One region of the Serratia sp. BNK-23 genome, then DNA from elsewhere that is predicted to be linked to it. Evidence: predicted binding sites of a transcription regulator. Region 1 holds the regulator's gene; each other region holds the start of a gene.
What was found. Region 1 encodes PurR, which represses purine synthesis genes. Its sites were predicted from a motif close to CANGCAAACGTTTGCNTG; they were not measured.

Region 1 (3,016 bases):
CACTGCCTGTCGCCACAGGGCGGCGGTGAACCGCAGGGCGAACTGGCGGCGGCGATCGTCAAATCCTTCGGCTCTTTCGCTGCGTTCAAAGAGCAGTTCACCGATGCCGCCGTGAAAAACTTCGGCGCCGGCTGGACCTGGCTGGTGAAAAAACCGGACGGCGCGCTGGCGATCGTCAACACCTCCAACGCGGCAACTCCGCTGACCGGTGAAGATAAACCGCTGCTGACCGTTGACGTGTGGGAACACGCGTATTACATCGATTACCGCAATGCGCGTCCAAAATACCTGGAAAACTTCTGGGCGTTGGTCAACTGGAAATTTGCGGCGGAAAACCTGGCGTAAACGCAGGCCTTGCCGAAGTGACGAGGCGCAGCCAGGCTGCGCCTTTTTTAAAACCGGCGGGAGATCAGTTCAACGCGGCGACAAAGCTGAAAGCGATGATCATCGCCAACGCGCCGACGGTAGTGAACAGAGACATCTTCAGATCGGTATCCATGACAACTCCTTTAAAATGGGCTTTCCTAAGGATAAAAGGCGCACAATTAGTACGTCAAATCATTTTCCCACAGTTCGCCGATAAAATCTTGTTATCATTTCCCGGTTTATAATCTCGATTACCTCTTCCACTTTTGTTCAATATGCGACAAAATTCGCAGTTCACAACTGCGTACCGGCATCCATGCCCCTCCTGATTAAGCGCTGAAGACTTCAACACACTAAAAACTCAGTTTTCGCTTCTCTGGAGAAGGATCTACGTAGGCAAACGATTAACATCACACTTACATGCTGTAAACATGTGAGTTCAGGAGTCATTCCTTACATGGCAACGATTAAAGATGTGGCCAAACGCGCGGGCGTTTCCACCACCACCGTTTCGCACGTCATCAATAAGACTCGTTTCGTCGCCGAAGAGACCAAAGCGGCCGTGTGGGCCGCGATCAAAGAGCTGCACTACTCGCCGAGCGCCGTGGCGCGCAGCCTGAAAGTCAATCACACCAAGTCTATCGGTCTGCTGGCCACCTCGAGCGAAGCGCCCTATTTTGCCGAAGTGATCGAGGCGGTGGAAAACAGCTGCTACAGCAAAGGTTACACCCTGATCCTGTGCAACTCGCACAACAATCTGGACAAGCAGCGCGCCTACCTGGCGATGCTGGCGCAAAAGCGCGTCGACGGCCTGCTGGTCATGTGTTCCGAATACCCGGATCAACTGCTGGGAATGCTGGAGGACTACCGTAATATCCCGATGGTGGTGATGGACTGGGGCGCTGCGCGCGGCGACTTCACCGACACCATCATCGATAACGCGTTCGAAGGCGGCTATCTGGCCGGCCGTTACCTGATCGAGCGCGGTCACCGCGATATCGGCGCCATCCCGGGCCAGCTGTCGCGCAACACCGGCGGCGGCCGTCATCAGGGCTTTATGAAGGCGCTGCAGGAAGCGCATATCGACATTCGCGAAGAGTGGATCGTCCAGGGTGACTTCGAGCCGGAGTCCGGCTACAAGGCGATGCACCAAATCCTGTCGCAAAAACAGCGGCCGACCGCGGTATTTTGCGGCGGCGACATCATGGCGATGGGCGCCATCTGCGCCGCTGATGAGCTGGGGCTGCGAGTGCCGCAGGATATTTCCGTGATCGGCTATGACAACGTGCGCAACGCCCGCTACTTCACTCCGGCGCTGACCACCATTCACCAGCCTAAAGAGCGCCTGGGAGAAATGGCCTTCACCATGCTGCTGGATCGCATCATCAGCAAGCGCGAAGAATCGCAGGTGATCGAAGTGCATCCGAAGCTGGTGGAACGCCGTTCGGTCGCCGACGGTCCGTTCATCGACTACCGCCGCTAATCCCCTGAGCCGGAAGCCTGCACGGCTTCCGGCGCCGCCTCGCTCAGCCACTCCTGATTCAGCGTCTCGCCATCGCCCAGATACGCCAGCAGCCAACTCATCGCCGGCGACGGTTTATCCTGCTGCCAGGTCAGGCAGCAAGGGCTGGCGGGAAACGGCTGCTGCAGCTGCAACGCCTTCAGCTCACCGCGCTGCACCAGCGGCAGCGCCCGATGCGCCGGCATCATGCCGACGCACAGCCCGGCGCACAGACAGTCGAGTGCCGATGTCCAGTCCGGCACCACCAGCCGCCGCTGGTTATCCAGCGTCCAGGTGACGCGCTTGGGCAGATTGCGCGAGGTGTCTTCCAGACAAAGCGCAGGGTACGGCCTCAACCGATCGTCATTTAACGGCCCTGCCAGCTGCGCCAGCGGATGCTGTGGGCTGACTACGCACAGCCAGTTCATGTAGCCCATATCGCGGAAGGCAAAGCCGCCGCCGACCGGCACCGCGCGCGTGGCGCCGATCGCCATGTCCACCCTGCCGTCCACCAACGCATCCCAAACGCCGTTGAACACTTCGGGTTGCAGCATCAGTTCAACATCGGGGAAATGGCGGTAGAAATCCAGCACCAGCTGGCGGCTGCGCTGGGGTTTGACGATGATGTCGACTGCGATATTCAGCTGGCCGCGCCACCCGTTGGCCACCTGCTGACAGTGGCGACGGGTGTCGAGCATTTTTTTGATAACAACTCTCGCATCCTTGATAAACAGCGCGCCGGCCGGCGTCAACTCCACATCACGGTGACGCCGCTCAAACAGCGGCACCGCAAGCCATTGTTCCAGTTGCCGCACGGTATAGCTCACCGCCGACGGCACCCGGTGCAGCTCCTGCGCCGCCGCGCTGAAACTGCCGGTGCGCGCGACCGCGTCAACAACTTCAAGAGAATATTCAGACCACATCGCTTTGCCTTCAATTTTTTTAACAGCACTTTGCAAATATTACCGTTTCACAAGCAGAGATCCAGCCGGATACACTGGCCGGCGCTAAAAACCTGCGACACTAAAATATTAACGAGAAATACCATGCGAAATTCTTTTGGCTTTATGTTCTACCTCGCCGGCCTGAGCATGCTGGGTTATCTGGCGACCGATATGTACCTGCCCGCCTTCGGCGCCATGCGGGAGG
Region 2 (3,016 bases), 1.4 Mb from region 1:
TTGTTGGCCGGTCGCCATGATCAGCGTGGTTTTTGCCGGCACCTGTTCAGATACGTCGATCGCTTTGCGCGCCAGGACGATGAAGCGAGTGATGTTCTGCTGCTGGTTGGCGAGGTTGTGTTCCAGCACCTGCAGCCCGTACAACGCGCCGCCGGCCTCACTGCCCAGCGCCGCCACCTTCGGCGAATTCAGCTTGGCGACTTTCTCCATCGCCGCGGCGGTGCTTTCGGTGTACTCGATTTTCCAGTGCGGGAAGCGGTTAAGGAACTGGCTGCACTGTTGGAACGGCTGCGGGTGGCTGTAGACGGTTTCAATCTGGCCCAGGTCGCTGTCGCCGGCCACCAGAACACAGTGGTCGATCGGGTTGGTCAGTTCGCCGACGATCGACAGGCTGGTGTGTTGCAGCAGATCGTACACCTCGTTAATCGAGCCGGAGCTGGTGTTCTCGATCGGCAGAATGGCATAGTCCGCCTGACCGGTTTCCACCTGGGCGAAGATATCCTGAAACTTTTGGCAGCCGCATTCGATCAGCCGATCGAAATGGCGGGCGGCGTATTGGCGTGCCGCCAGATGCGAATAAGAGCCTTTCGGGCCGAGAAAGGCGATGCGGGCGGAGTGTTGGCTGACGGGGTTGAGCTGGTGCTGCAGCAGCGCCTGCTGGGTCAGGACGGAATCTTCGATAATCAGTTGAAACAGACGGGTGACGTAGAAGCCGTCCAGGTCGTAAGGTTTGGCGGCGGCGATCAGCGCATCCAGCAGATCGCGTTCGCGCTCTTTGTCGCGGATCGGGCGGTGAGAGTGCAGCTTGGTCTTGCCGACTTCGATCGCCAGCTCACGGCGTTCCGCCAGCAGGGCCAACAGTTTCAAGTCCAGTGCGCTGATGCGCTCGCGCAGCACCAATAACGGGTTGTCAGTCATAATCAGCTTCCGCCTTCTGTTCTTATTCGTTGTAAAACAGCCATAAAAAAAGCCCCCTGTCTCCAGGAGGCCTTGTTGTTCGTCTTCGCATTCTTTCTCACACGACGAAACGCCTCCCAGTCAGGGGAAGGTAAAAAAGAATGCGAAGAAAAACGGTGTGCGTGGCATGGTCTACCTAAGGTTAATGTGAACAGGTTTTAAAGTAACCGCTGGCCTTTAGCCCGTCAACAAAAATACCCGACAAAAAACGCGCCCTCGGGCGCGTTTGATGCGGCAATCGCTGTCGGACGGTTATTCCTGCTCTTGCATGACTTCCGGCACGATGTCTTTCACGCTGGCGTTGCAGCGGCGCGCTTCGCCTTTGTGCTGCACTTTGTTCAGCTGGCGCTCCAGCTTGGCGATCAGCTCATTAACGGCGGTATACATGTCATCATGTTTGGCGCTGGCGACCAGCGGGCCGTTAGGCGTGGTAATGGTAGCATCGGCGACAAACCCCTGCGGTTCTTTGGATAAGACGATATGCGGGTTAATCAGCTGGGTCTGCCATTTTTCCAGTTTGGTGAGACGGTCTTCGACGTGATTGCGGATTGCGGGAGTGATATCCATTTGTTTGCTGGTAATGTTCAATGTCATATAACTTACCTCTCTGTCTTTCCGTCTTGGTGAATCCAGCATACCCCGCTTTTTGTTTAAATGCGTGATGTAAATCACGATTTTTTGTCACTTTTTGCAAAGTTAGTTCAATCTGTGATTCAGCATTTGAATTGGCTATCTAATGCTTGAGAGTTGCCGCCGGATGGCGCATTATCGATGAGTTGACCGGTGAGGAGTACTAGCTAACACCGTGTTTTTACTTGTGTATTTTTCCAGTGAAAACCAGGTCGACGCCAATGAAAACGGCAGCCTCGGCTGCCGTTTGGTTTTTCTGCCGTTGCCGACGCGCGCTTATTGCGGGTTGGCGGCGATCACTTTGGCCACTTTGTCAGCCTGGCCGTTCAGCTGCAGCTGCTTGTAGGCATTTTCCATCAGCGGCAACACGTCGTGCGTCGCTTTGGTATCCGGGAATTCACGCAACATCTGCTCGGCGCGATTAACGACCGCGACGTAAGCACCGCGTTTAGTGTAGTATTCCGCCACCGAAAGCTCATACTTGGCCAAACGGTCTTTCAGATACACCAAACGCTTGTTGGCGTCGGTCGCGTATTGGCTGTTCGGGTATTGCTGAATCAACTGGCTGAAGTCGCGGAACGCAGCGCGAGCGTGCTGAGGATCGCGGTCCGAACGGTCAACCCCGAAGAAGCCCTGCAGCGCGCTGTCATCGAGCGCCATGTCGGTCAGGCCGCGCATGTACATCACGTAATCGATGTTTGGGTGCGTCGGGTTCAGACGCATGAAGCGATCGATGGATGCCTGAGCCATCGGCAAGTCGGCGGCCTTATAGTAGGCGTAAATCAAATCCAGCTGGACCTGCTGGGAATACGGCCCGAAAGGATAGCGGTTATCTAACGCTTCGAGTTGCGTAATCGCGCCCTTGAAGTTACCGTCCTGCAGTTTTTGCTGCGCGGTAGCATAGATTTCCGAAGGTGGGTTGTCGGGAACCGCATCCTTGGATGTGGAGCAACCTGCCAGCGCCAGGCTCAACGTGGCTGCCGCCACCAGATATTTCATACGCGTCATGACGTTTTGATTATCCTCAGGGTGTTATTCCGGGAGACTGTCCGTTAAGCTCCCGACAAAGACCAGGTACAATAGCACATTATATTAAACGGCATCGCCGTGAAAACCCAACGTTAACGAAGAAGCTGCATATGGCACAACAAGTACAACTCACCGCAACGGTGGCCGAATCTCAACTCGGACAACGTTTAGATCAGGCTTTGGCCGAATTGTTCCCTGATTATTCACGATCTCGCATAAAAGAGTGGATCCTGGGCGATCGGGTGAAGGTCAATGGCAAAACGTCAAACAAACCGAAAGAGAAGGTGCTGGGCGGAGAGACCGTCGCCATCGATGCACAGATTGAAGAAGAGGCGCGTTGGGAGCCACAGGATATCGCGCTGGATATCGTCTATGAAGACAGCGACATCCTGGTGATCAA
Region 3 (3,016 bases), 1.9 Mb from region 1:
GGGTCGGCACCGGCTCTACCGCCGCCCACTTTATTGACGCGCTGGGCTCTATCAAGCACCAGATCGAAGGCGCGGTGTCCAGCTCCGATGCCTCCACCGCCAAGCTGAAAAGCCTCGGCATCCACGTGTTCGACAGCAACGAAGTGGACTCGCTCGATATCTACGTGGACGGCGCGGACGAAATCAACGGCCATATGCAGATGATCAAGGGCGGCGGCGCGGCGCTGACGCGCGAGAAGATCATTGCCGCCATCGCCAAGAAATTTATCTGCATCGTCGACGCCAGCAAGCAGGTGGACGTGCTGGGCAAATTCCCGCTGCCGGTGGAAGTGATACCGATGGCTCGCTCTTACGTGGCGCGTGAGCTGGTGAAACTCGGCGGCCTGCCGGAGTATCGCCAGAACGTGGTGACCGACAACGGCAACGTGATCCTCGATGTGCATAACCTGAGCATTACCGACGCCGTGGCGCTGGAGAACAAGATCAACGGCATCGCCGGCGTGGTGACCGTGGGGCTGTTCGCCAACCGTGGCGCGGACGTGGCGCTGGTCGGCACCCCGGAAGGCGTGAAAGTGGTCAAATAAGCTTCTGCCGTCTGTGGCCCGGCGGTGCCGGGCCGCATAATTCTTCGGTTAAAATATCTTTTCTGAAAAACGGCAAATTTGGTGACTTATGTCACATTGTGAAAACTGACTCCCCAAAGCTTCTGCCGAAAACTTTCCCTATGGCATTTTCTGCCGTAAACCGCCATCAACGCTGCGCCTTGTCCTGCCGGGCAGGCAATCGTTTGTATTGCCGCCCGCGTTATTTTTGTTATGTTGGATGGGAGCTGTGTCGTCACAGCCGCTTCTGAAGTCTGAACATAGGGTCGGGTAAATGGCAAAAGTATCATTGGAGAAAGACAGGATTAAATTCCTGTTGGTGGAAGGGGTTCATCAGAGCACGGTCGATAATTTGCGTGCCGCCGGTTATACCAACATCGAATACCACAAGGGTGCGTTAGACACCGAATCTTTGAAGGCATCCATCCGCGATGCACACTTCGTCGGCATCCGATCGCGTACGCATCTGACTGAAGAGGTGTTCGCCGCCGCAGAAAAACTGGTGGCGGTGGGCTGCTTCTGCATCGGCACCAACCAGGTTGATCTGAAAGCGGCGACCAAACGCGGTATTCCGGTCTTCAACGCCCCCTTCTCCAATACCCGATCCGTGGCCGAAATGGTGCTGGGCGAGCTGCTGTTGATGCTGCGCGGCATTCCGGCCGCCAACGCCAAGGCGCACCGCGGCGTGTGGCACAAACTGGCCGTGGGCTCCTATGAGGCGCGCGGCAAAAAGCTGGGCATCATCGGCTACGGCCATATCGGCACCCAACTGGGCATTCTGGCCGAAGGGCTGGGCATGAAGGTGTTCTTCTACGACATCGAGAACAAGCTGCCGCTGGGCAATGCGCAGCAGGTGCGCCATCTGTCCGATCTGCTCAATATGAGCGACGTGGTGACGCTGCACGTGCCGGAAACGCCATCGACCAAAAATATGATGGGGGCGGAAGAACTGGCGCTGATGAAACCGGGTGCCATTCTGATCAACGCCTCGCGCGGCACCGTGGTGGATATTCCCGCGCTGTGCGACGCGCTGGCCAGCAATCACCTGGCGGGCGCGGCGATCGACGTCTTCCCGGAAGAGCCGGCGACCAACAGCGATCCGTTCAACTCGCCGCTGTGTGAGTTCGACAACGTGCTGCTGACGCCGCACATCGGCGGTTCCACTCAGGAAGCGCAGGAGAACATCGGCGACGAAGTGGCCGGCAAGCTGGCGAAATACTCCGACAACGGATCGACTCTGTCCGCCGTCAACTTCCCGGAAGTGTCGCTGCCGGCGCATGGCCCGAACGCCAGCCGCCTGCTGCACATCCACGAAAACCGTCCGGGCGTGCTGACGCAGATTAACCAGATCTTTGCCGAAGAGGGGGTTAACATCGCCGCACAGTATCTGCAAACCGGGCCGGAAATCGGCTATGTGGTGATCGACATCGAAGCGGAAACCGCGCGCGCCGACGCCGCGCTGCAGCGTATGAAAGCCATCGACGGCACCATCCGCGCCCGCCTGCTGTTCTGATTCGGCGGCATGCCGCAACGAAAAAGGCCGGAGCGATCCGGCCTTTTGCTATTTTGGCTCATGCCACGCCCAGCTGCAGAGCGGGGTGAGGATTTCCGGCAGCGGGATATCCCAGTGTTCGGTCGGCAGATGCTCCACCTGCTGGCAATCATGGGCCAGGCCGATGGGATAGGGGCCGCCGCTGCGCCAGTTTTGCAGGGTGCGATCGTAAAAGCCGCCGCCCATGCCCAGACGCTGCCCGGTATGATCGAACGCCACCAGCGGTGTCAGCACCACCTCCAGTTCACCCAGCGGCAACACCTTGCGCACATCGAGGCGCGGTTCGAGAATATTGAAGCGATTGCGCACCAGCGGCGTTTCCGGCGCATAGCGCAGGAACAGCAGGTGGCCCGGGCTGAACGGATGCAGCACCGGCAGGTAAACCCGTTTGCCGAGCGTCCACAGCCGCTCGATCAGCGGCCCGGTATCGAGTTCGCCGTCAAACGACAAAAACACCGCGATGCTGTGCGCCGCCTGAATGCGTTCATGCGTGACGAGGCGTTCGGCTATCTTTTCTGCGGCAAAGCGTTGCTGGCCCGGCGTAAGCTCGCGCCGACGTTGGCGAATGAGTTGACGAATGGTTTGGCGCTGCTGCGCAAATTGGGGTTGAAAAGGCATCGTATCAGGCTTGCTCTGTGTGGTGTTCAGCACACATAAACCGCTGAGAAGGGGAATCTCCGAGATGCCGTCGCAGGCTGTAACCCTTGAACCCATGGTTCAAGGTGAACGTGCCGTCGCAATCTTAAGGCTTCTCGGCGCACCGAGCGTGCTCACCGATCGCGGAGCAACACATTCTGTTTGTACTAAATATCGGCTCAGGGGACTGGCCCGCTGGCGAACATCTCAGAGAAATTTTGTACTC

Region 2: the regulator PurR is predicted to act here: its motif matches at 1,808-1,825, upstream of raiA (ribosome-associated translation inhibitor RaiA).
Region 3: the regulator PurR is predicted to act here: its motif matches at 777-794, upstream of serA (phosphoglycerate dehydrogenase).

Annotation. Positions count from the first base shown of each region.
Region 1 is NZ_CP179900.1:2,700,467-2,703,482, forward strand. Features, by position in the region: gene sodB (superoxide dismutase [Fe]) at 1-345, shown strand, start outside; gene ACMGF9_RS12745 (YnhF family membrane protein) at 410-499, opposite strand; gene purR (HTH-type transcriptional repressor PurR) at 824-1,849, shown strand; gene punR (DNA-binding transcriptional activator PunR) at 1,846-2,790, opposite strand; gene punC (purine nucleoside transporter PunC) at 2,914-3,016, shown strand, end outside.
Region 2 is NZ_CP179900.1:4,094,414-4,097,429, reverse strand. Features, by position in the region: gene pheA (bifunctional chorismate mutase/prephenate dehydratase) at 1-918, opposite strand, end outside; Phe leader region at 961-1,087, opposite strand; gene ACMGF9_RS19530 (hypothetical protein) at 1,039-1,086, opposite strand; gene raiA (ribosome-associated translation inhibitor RaiA) at 1,210-1,551, opposite strand; gene bamD (outer membrane protein assembly factor BamD) at 1,864-2,595, opposite strand; gene rluD (23S rRNA pseudouridine(1911/1915/1917) synthase RluD) at 2,727-3,016, shown strand, end outside.
Region 3 is NZ_CP179900.1:770,844-773,859, forward strand. Features, by position in the region: gene rpiA (ribose-5-phosphate isomerase RpiA) at 1-584, shown strand, start outside; gene serA (phosphoglycerate dehydrogenase) at 877-2,115, shown strand; gene ACMGF9_RS03645 (5-formyltetrahydrofolate cyclo-ligase) at 2,164-2,772, opposite strand; RNA gene ssrS (6S RNA) at 2,825-3,007, opposite strand.